Linked DNA regions of Rhodoligotrophos appendicifer. Each later gene encodes a partner of the first gene's protein in a complex. Links are inferred from orthologs where the notes say so. Each region holds a gene or a part of one and is shown in the gene's direction. Other genes may lie near its edges.

Region 1 (4,294 bases):
AGGATCACTCTGGATGCGAATTTGCGCCAGCCGGCGCAGCTCGCCTCGGGCTCGTCGTCGGCCGTCGATGTCACCCTCGATTCGCCGCTGCTGAATGCCGGCTATGAGGGCCAGATCTCCCTTAAGGACGGCATCTCGCTTGCCGGGGTCATTGCCCTCAGCACACCCTCGCTGCGGGATTTCGCGCAATGGGCAGGGCAGAAGCTCGCTCCCGGCAACGGCCTCGGCGCTTTCCGGGCCGACAGCGCCATCGGCCTCCAGGGCCAGACGCTGACCCTCAAGGACGCAAAGATCGCGCTTGATGGAATGAACGGGCAAGGGACCGTTCGGCTCGAGCTGCAAGGGCCCCGGCCGAAGATCATCGCGACACTCGGCGTCGACCGGATCGACCTCAACCAATATCTCGGCGCCGCGGCCCCACCTGCCGGGCAAGGGCCCGGTGCGCCTGCGATCGCGGCAGGCTGGAGCAGCGAGCCCATGGAACTCGCCGGCCTCAAAGCGCTCGATGCCGACCTCACGCTGAATGCCGGCGGCCTCCTGTTCGATACGGTCAAGGTGGATGCGGTCAGCATGAAGCTGCTGCTCGAAGCCGGCCTGCTGGAGACGCGCCTGACAAACGCCTCGCTCTATGGTGGAACCGCCGTGGGCAGCGTGCAGATCGACGGGTCCAAGCCGGTGCCGACGCTGCAGATCGCCATGAGCGCGAATAATTTCGACGGCTATTCGCTATTGCGGGATTTCTCAGGGCTCGACCGCGTAGAGGGCCAGGCGGCGGCCAGCGTCCAGGTCTTCGGCACCGGCCGCAGCCAACTGGACCTGGTCTCCACGCTGCGGGGCAAAGTGGCCTTCCGCTTCACCGACGGGGCGGTGCGCGGCGTCAATCTGGCGCAGATGATCCGCAACGTCGCGACCGGGGTCGTCGATGGATGGCAGGGGGATAGCCAGCAGCTTACGGATTTCAGCGTCTTCGAGGCCAGTTTCGACATCGAAAACGGGCTGGCGGCGAATAACGATCTCAGCCTGCTGGGACCGCTGGTGCGGGTGACGGGGGAAGGCTCGATCGATCTGCCGACCCAGAGGCTCGACTATCGGATCGACCCGAAACTGGTCGCCACCCTGCAGGGGCAGGGGAGCACAAAGGATCTCGAAGGGTTCAATATCCCCATCGTGGTGAAGGGCCCCTGGAACAAACCCCGGATCTATCCGGACATCGAGAACATCCTGAAGGATCCCCAGGCGGCCTATAAAAAGTTCAAGGGGCTCGTCGCGTCCACAGGAAGCCTCGATCTGGGTTCGGGCAAGAAGGCCGCGCAGGACGTCCTCGGCAGCGGCGTCGAGGGCATCATCTCGGGCCAGGCGGGGGAGATCCTCGGCAGTGACGAAGCCGGTGCCGCTCTGGGCGCCACGGGAAAGCAGTTCCTGGATGGGCTGATGGGTGGGGCCAAGCCGGAAGAAGGCACTGCTCAGGCGCGCCCTTCTGAGCCGATCCCCGCGGCTCCCGAGGCAACCGGCACAGTATCGGAGGCGCCTGCCTCCGGTGTCGAAACTCCTGCGCCGCCCGCGGCTCCGGAGCCTTCTCCGCCGGTTGCGGCGCCGGACCCCGCGCCCGAAGCCGGTGCCGGCAATCCCGTGGGCAAGGGCGATGCTCAGTAGCGGTGTTCAGCCTCGCGGTCTGTTCTGCCTTCATCGTCGGATTCATATGTGTCAGTCTGGCTGAGCCCCGCCTTGCTCGGTCTTTGCGGGTTCAAATGCGGTCGCCATGATCAAAGTGCAGCAGGAGCCCTTCGATGTGGGGCAGGAGCTCAGCGCCCTGAAGGCCGGCAACACGGCGATCGGAGGCATTGCCCTATTCGTGGGCACGGTACGCGACCGCTCCGACGGTGCCGGCGTCTCGGCCATGACCCTGGAGCATTATCCGGGCATGACGGAGAAGGCGCTGGCCGACATCGAAGGCGAGGCCTTGCAGCGCTGGCCGCTTGAGGCCTGCCTGGTCATCCATCGCTATGGGCGGCTCGAGCCAGGCGAGGATATCGTGCTGGTCATCTGCGCCGCGGAGCATCGCGAGGCCGCCTTCGCCGCCTGCGAGTTCCTCATGGACTGGCTCAAGACCAAGGCCCCGTTCTGGAAGCTGGAAGCGCAGGGGGAGGAGACCCGCTGGGTCGAGGCGCGCGAGAGCGATGCGCAGTCGGCCGATCGTTGGGATCGGAAGAGCTGACGCATCCCTCATCAAGCAACAAAATGGTTGCTCTTTTAGTCTTGCAAAGGCAGATTAAAGGCAACCAGGAGGTTGCATATGAGCGACTGCATCGAAAAGTCCATAGAGATCAAGGCTTCGGTGGCGCGTGTCTGGAGGGCGCTGACCGATTACAAGGAATTCGGCACGTGGTTCCAGGTCGCCCTGGAGAGCCAGTTCGTAGCGGGACATCCGGTTCGCGGGCGGGTGACCTATCCGGGCTTCGAACATGTCACGTTCGAGATCCACGTTCAGGCGATCGAGCCGCAGACTCTGTTCTCCTTCACCTGGCATCCCTATGCGGTCGATCCAAAGATCGATTATTCCCAGGAACCGCAGACGCTCGTCGAGTTCAGGTTGCAGCCCATGGAGAGCGGCACTTTGCTGTCGGTGCGGGAGAGCGGATTCGACCGGATCCCGATGGAGCGGCGGTTCGAAGCCTATCGCATGAATGAGGGCGGGTGGGCCGAGCAGATGGGGAACATTCAACGCCATGCCGAGTCCGGAGCCTAGGGACATCCAAGACGCAAGACCGCCCGCGGCCATCTTCGCGGCCCTTGGCGATGAGACGCGGCTCACCCTGGTGGGCCGGCTGGCGCTCGGGCAAGCACAATCGATCGCTCGCCTGGCGGAAGGGTCGACGTTGACCCGGCAGGCGATCACCAAGCATCTGCAGGTATTGGAGGGGGCAGGGCTGGTTCATCATCTGAGGGTCGGCCGGGAAAGCCGCTACCAACTCGATCCCGCGCCGCTCAAGGCGGTTCAGGCCTATATCGACAGGGTCTCCGGCCAGTGGGACGAGGCGTTGATGCGGCTGAAGCGCTTCGTGGAAGATGGATCGGATCCAGCCTAACGGCGCCACAGGCTCGGGTCGAACAGGACCAGGATCGTGAAGAATTCCAGTCGCCCCAGCAACATGGCAAAGGCCAAAAGCGCTTTGGCCGTGTCGGGCAGGGTCGAGAAATTGCCGGCGGGGCCGATGGTCTGTCCCAATCCGGGTCCGACATTGGTGAGGGCCGTGGCGGCTCCCGTGATGCTGGTGGTGAAGTCCAGGCCAAGCGCCGTGAGCGCCATGGCGATGACCATGAAGCTCGTGAACAGGATCGAGACGAAGGCGAGCACCGCAACCGGAACGTCGTCGCCAATGGGTCGCCCATCATAGATCGCCCGGTGAACACGGTGGGGGCTGATGAGGCTGGCCAAGTAGCCCCGTGCCGTCAACCACATGATCTGAATGCGGAAGATCTTAATTCCGCCCGTGGTCGAGCCGGTGCAGCCGCCGATGAAAGTCAGGACGAAGAAGGCCCCCAGAGCCGGCGCGCCCCAGGAGGAGTAGTCGCCATAAGCAAAGCCGGTGGTCGAAATGACCGACACGATGTTGAAGGAGACTTCCGTCAGCACCGCAAAGAACGAGAGCTCGTGGCTCGCATAGCGCCAGGCGCTCATCCCGATGATGAAGAGCGCCACGATCCCGAAAAAGCCCTGGACCTGAACATCGCGCCAGATCGCCCAGCTGCCGCCCCGCAGGATTCGGATATAGAGCACGATGGGAAGGCTGCCCAGAAACATGAAGACGGTGGCGACCCACATGGTGGAGGGGTTGGTATAAAAGCCGAATGAAGCATCATGGGTGGAGAAGCCGCCTGTGGCGACCGTCGACATGGCATGACACACGGCATCGAAGAGGGTCATGCCGGAGATCGCGTAGGAGACCATGCAGGCCAGGGTGAGGAGGCCGTAAGAGGCCGCGATGTACCGGACCAGCTGACTTGCCCGCGGTACGATCTTGTCGGAGCGGTCGGAGCTTTCGGTGTGGAAAAGCTGCATGCCGCCAATGCGCAGGAACGGCAGGATGATGATCGCCATGACCACGATGCCGATGCCGCCCAGCCAGTTCAGGATCGAGCGCCAGAGCAGCAATCCCGGCGGCATGTTGTCGAGGCCCACGAGGACCGTGCTGCCGGTGGTGGTCAGGCCGGAGACCGATTCAAACCAGGCATCGACCAGCGACAGGTTCTGACCCACGAGCATGAAGGGGACGGCGCCGAAGATGGAGACCGC
Region 2 (3,692 bases), on another replicon or contig:
GAAATCTACGACAACAGCCACATTCAGGGCGCATCCCCCGTCGGCGCCATGGTGGTTGCAGGCCCGGAAGGTTTCATCAAAAAGGAATATCGGAAGTTCAATATTCGGGATGCCAATGCCGCCGGCGATGACTATGCGATGATGCGGGAGGTCCTGACGCGACGCTTCTCCCGCCTGATGAAGGAGACCGCGGCGAACGCAGTTGAGGGGCCGCTGGATCTTGATGAGGCGGAAGACGCCGAGGACGAGGGCGTGTTTGAAGACATCCCCGCCTGGCCCGATCTCCTTCTCATAGATGGGGGACCGGGTCAGCTTTCTGCCGCGCTTGGCGTCCTCAAGGATCTCGGTGTCAACAACGTTGCCGTCGTCGGCGTGGCCAAGGGGCCAGAGCGAGATGCGGGACGCGAGCATTTCCATATGGCCGGACGCTCTCCATTCATGCTAGAGACGCGAGATCCCGTTCTTTATTATGTCCAGCGACTGCGAGACGAAGCGCATCGATTCGCAATCGGCAGTCACAGGGCTCGCCGCAAGAAGACCATGGGAACCAATCCACTGGATGACATTCCCGGGATCGGTCCTGACAGGAAGCGCTCGCTACTGAGAGCCTTCGGCTCCGCACGAGCGGTGGCGCGCGCCAATGTCGCAGATCTTTCTGCCGTCGCCGGCGTGAGTGGCTCTCTTGCGCGAACCATCTATGATTACTTCCACGAAGGGCGAAGCTGACCGAGGTCGGCACCTGTCATGAGTATAAAACCAGACTTGGTCAGACAGCGGCGTGCACGGATTTTCAACCTGCCGAACATCTTGACGTTCGGACGGATCGCTGCCGTCCCGCTGCTGGTCGCCTGTTTCTTCCTCGATGGAGACCGCGCGCGATGGATTGCAGTCGCCATTTTTCTCGCCGCGGCAATCAGCGATTTCTTTGACGGCTACCTTGCCCGGCTGTGGTCTCAGCAGTCCTCTCTCGGACGGATGCTCGACCCGATCGCCGACAAGCTGCTGGTTGCGGCGGTGCTGCTCATGCTCACGGGGGAGCGGACTATAGACGGGATCCATGTGATCGCAGCGGTCATCATCCTGCTGCGCGAGGTACTCGTGTCGGGACTGCGAGAATATCTCGCAGAATTGCGGGTATCGGTCCCCGTGACGCAACTCTCCAAGTGGAAGACCACGCTCCAGATGGTGGCCATCGGCTTTCTTCTCGCCGGAGAGGCCGGCGACAGATTCTTCTTGGCGACGACGACCATCGGACTGATTGGGCTGTGGGTGGCGGCCCTGCTCACCCTCTACACGGGCTATGATTACCTCAAAGCCGGTGTCGAGCGGGTGGTCGAGGAGGACCAATCATGAAAATCCTTTATTTCGCGTGGGTCCGCGAGCGTGTCGGAACTGCACAGGAAGAACTCAATCTGCCCACCGAGATCAAAACCGTTGCAGATGTGATTGATTGGCTGACAAAAAAGGACGAAACTTACGCATACGCGTTCGGGGACTTGCGCGTCGTCAGAGCAGCTGTGGATCAGGTCCTGGTTCCGCTCGATGCTTCCATCGACGGGGCGCGAGAAATAGCGTTTTTTCCGCCGGTGACCGGCGGCTAGTGAGAGAGACTATGGGGATTAGAATGCGCCTGAGTTCCTTGGCCGCCTTGGCAGCGGTTACGGCGGTCGCAGCTTGTACGCAGACCACCTACACCTCCTTCGAAGGCAGCAATAATCCTTATCTTCGAGCCAAGGTGTTCGAACGGGACATCAAAGGCAGTGAGGCTGAAAAGCGGCGCGCCATGAAGTTCGCGTTAGGCGACCTGCGCAAGGAACAAGGCGTCGCTTACAGTCCTGCCTTTTTCGAGAGCCTGGGCTTCACCTGCGGCGGACCATCATGTTCGCTTAGAGTTCAGAAGTATATCTACAAGAGCAATCGTGTGACCGTCGGGTATGGGAATCAAATCATTCCCAAGCCGAGCGAATTTGGGGACATCGCGACCATCATCGTCGATGATTATGTGGTCAACTACACTCCTGACTCCGTCGACGTTCAGGTGACAAGCGCCTCAGAGGATTACCCATCTCCATAAGCCCCCTCGGAGAGGACGTTCTATTCATCTTCACTCACCATAGAGAATAGGCTCGTATTCCCGCCGGATGCGGTTGTATCCGTTGATACAACGCGTTCCGTGGCGAAGCGGTAGAGATAGTGCGGGCCTCCAGCCTTGGGACCGGTTCCGGAGAGGCCCTCCCCTCCAAAAGGCTGGGAGCCAACGACGGCGCCGATCTGATTCCGGTTGACGTAGACATTGCCCACTCTCACCCGTTTGCGAACCTCTTCGGCGGTCGTTTCAATGCGCGTGTGAAGACCAAGCGTCAATCCATAGCCCGAGCCGTTCACGGCGTCGCAGACTTCCGAAAGCTTGTCTCCATCGTAGCGGACAACATGGAGAATCGGGCCGAATACCTCCCGCTCCAACATGGCCATCGAGTCAATCTCATAGGCTGCAGGGGAGACGAATGTCCCATGACGCGTCTCGGCTGGCAGGGGAAGGTCGATGAGAGTGCGAGCCTCTCGGCTCATGCGCTGCTTGTGGGCTATAAGGACATTCGCTGCGTCCTCGTCGATGACGGGTCCCACATCCGTCGCATAGTCTGCGGGATCACCGATGCGGAGTTCTTCCATGGCGCCCTTAAGCATCGGCAAAAGCCGATCAGCGATATCCCGCTGCACGAAAAGCAGCCGTGCTGCGGAGCACCGTTGTCCAGCGCTATCAAAGGCGGACATGACGACATCACGCACCGCCTGTTCCGGCAAGGCCGTCGAATCCACGATCATGGCGTTCATGCCCCCCGTCTCGGCGATCAGCGGAACAATCGCACCGGACCTCGCCGCGAGCGCTCGATTGATCAGGGCGGCGGTCTCGTTAGATCCCGTGAAGGCAACGCCATCAATTCTGCTGTCGGCAATCAGGCGCCCGCCTACTGCTGCCCCTCCGCCCGGCAGGAGATGGAGAACACTGCCGGGGACACCGGCATGATGCATCAGGCGAACGGCCTCGAAGGCAACCAAGGGCGTCTGCTCTGCCGGCTTGGCAATCACCGTGTTGCCCGCCGCCAGTGCAGCGGCGATCTGCCCAGTGAAGATCGCAAGAGGGAAATTCCACGGGCTTATGCAGGCGAAGGTCCCGCGGCCATAAAGCCACATCTCGTTCCTTTCACCCGTCGGACCCGGCAATGTCATGCCGGTTGAAAATTTCGCCCGCGCCTCGCTTGCATAGAAACGTAGAAAGTCGACAGCTTCTCGGTGATCGGCAAGCGCGTTGTCGATCGTCTTTCCAGCCTCCTGTGTCATCAGACCGACAAGTCTATGCACCTGAGCTTCATATTGGTCGGCAGCCCGTTCCAGGATCGCGGCCCTTTGGTAGCCGCCGAGATCATCCCAGTCGCGCCGGACCTTCGCGGACAATGACAATGCGCGTTCGACTGCTGCGGCGTCAGCTTCCACAACCGTTCCAACAACCCGCCGACGATCTTGCGGTGATGTTACGTTCCGCGCGGCTCCCGAGACCGCCGTCCCGTCGATCAAAGGAGCTGCGTGGGTGGGCTCAGCGGCTGCTTCGGCCATCCTCTTGAGGAACTGCTCGCGGGTTTCATCGTCCCAGAGGGGGAAGCCTTGTGAATTCTTGCGCGGTTTGAAGATATCCC

The links.
Region 2: the proteins of moaE (region 1) and moaD are in contact, whole or in part, in a crystal structure (PDB 1FMA), measured with the Escherichia coli proteins. The link is inferred for Rhodoligotrophos appendicifer from one-to-one orthologs.

Annotation. Positions count from the first base shown.
Region 1 is NZ_VHKL01000002.1:422,396-426,689, forward strand. The notes cover bases 629-3,487. They hold moaE (molybdopterin synthase catalytic subunit MoaE), read left to right. Parts: upstream 629-1,759; coding sequence 1,760-2,215; downstream 2,216-3,487. Other genes in these bases: FKM97_RS06035 (AsmA family protein), read left to right, coding at 629-1,653; FKM97_RS06045 (SRPBCC family protein), read left to right, coding at 2,294-2,746; FKM97_RS06050 (ArsR/SmtB family transcription factor), read left to right, coding at 2,727-3,086; FKM97_RS06055 (TrkH family potassium uptake protein), read right to left, coding at 3,083-3,487. Outside these bases: more of FKM97_RS06035, read left to right, coding at 1-628; more of FKM97_RS06055, read right to left, coding at 3,488-4,294. UniProt on the Escherichia coli protein: Converts molybdopterin precursor Z to molybdopterin. This requires the incorporation of two sulfur atoms into precursor Z to generate a dithiolene group. The sulfur is provided by MoaD.
Region 2 is NZ_VHKL01000004.1:98,029-101,720, forward strand. What follows is about bases 1-2,975. They hold moaD (molybdopterin converting factor subunit 1), read left to right. Parts: upstream 1-1,349; coding sequence 1,350-1,601; downstream 1,602-2,975. Other genes in these bases: uvrC (excinuclease ABC subunit UvrC), read left to right, coding at 1-726; pgsA (CDP-diacylglycerol--glycerol-3-phosphate 3-phosphatidyltransferase), read left to right, coding at 745-1,353; FKM97_RS10000 (hypothetical protein), read left to right, coding at 1,625-2,074; putA (bifunctional proline dehydrogenase/L-glutamate gamma-semialdehyde dehydrogenase PutA), read right to left, coding at 2,095-2,975. Also shown: more of putA, read right to left, coding at 2,976-3,692. UniProt on the Escherichia coli protein: Involved in sulfur transfer in the conversion of molybdopterin precursor Z to molybdopterin.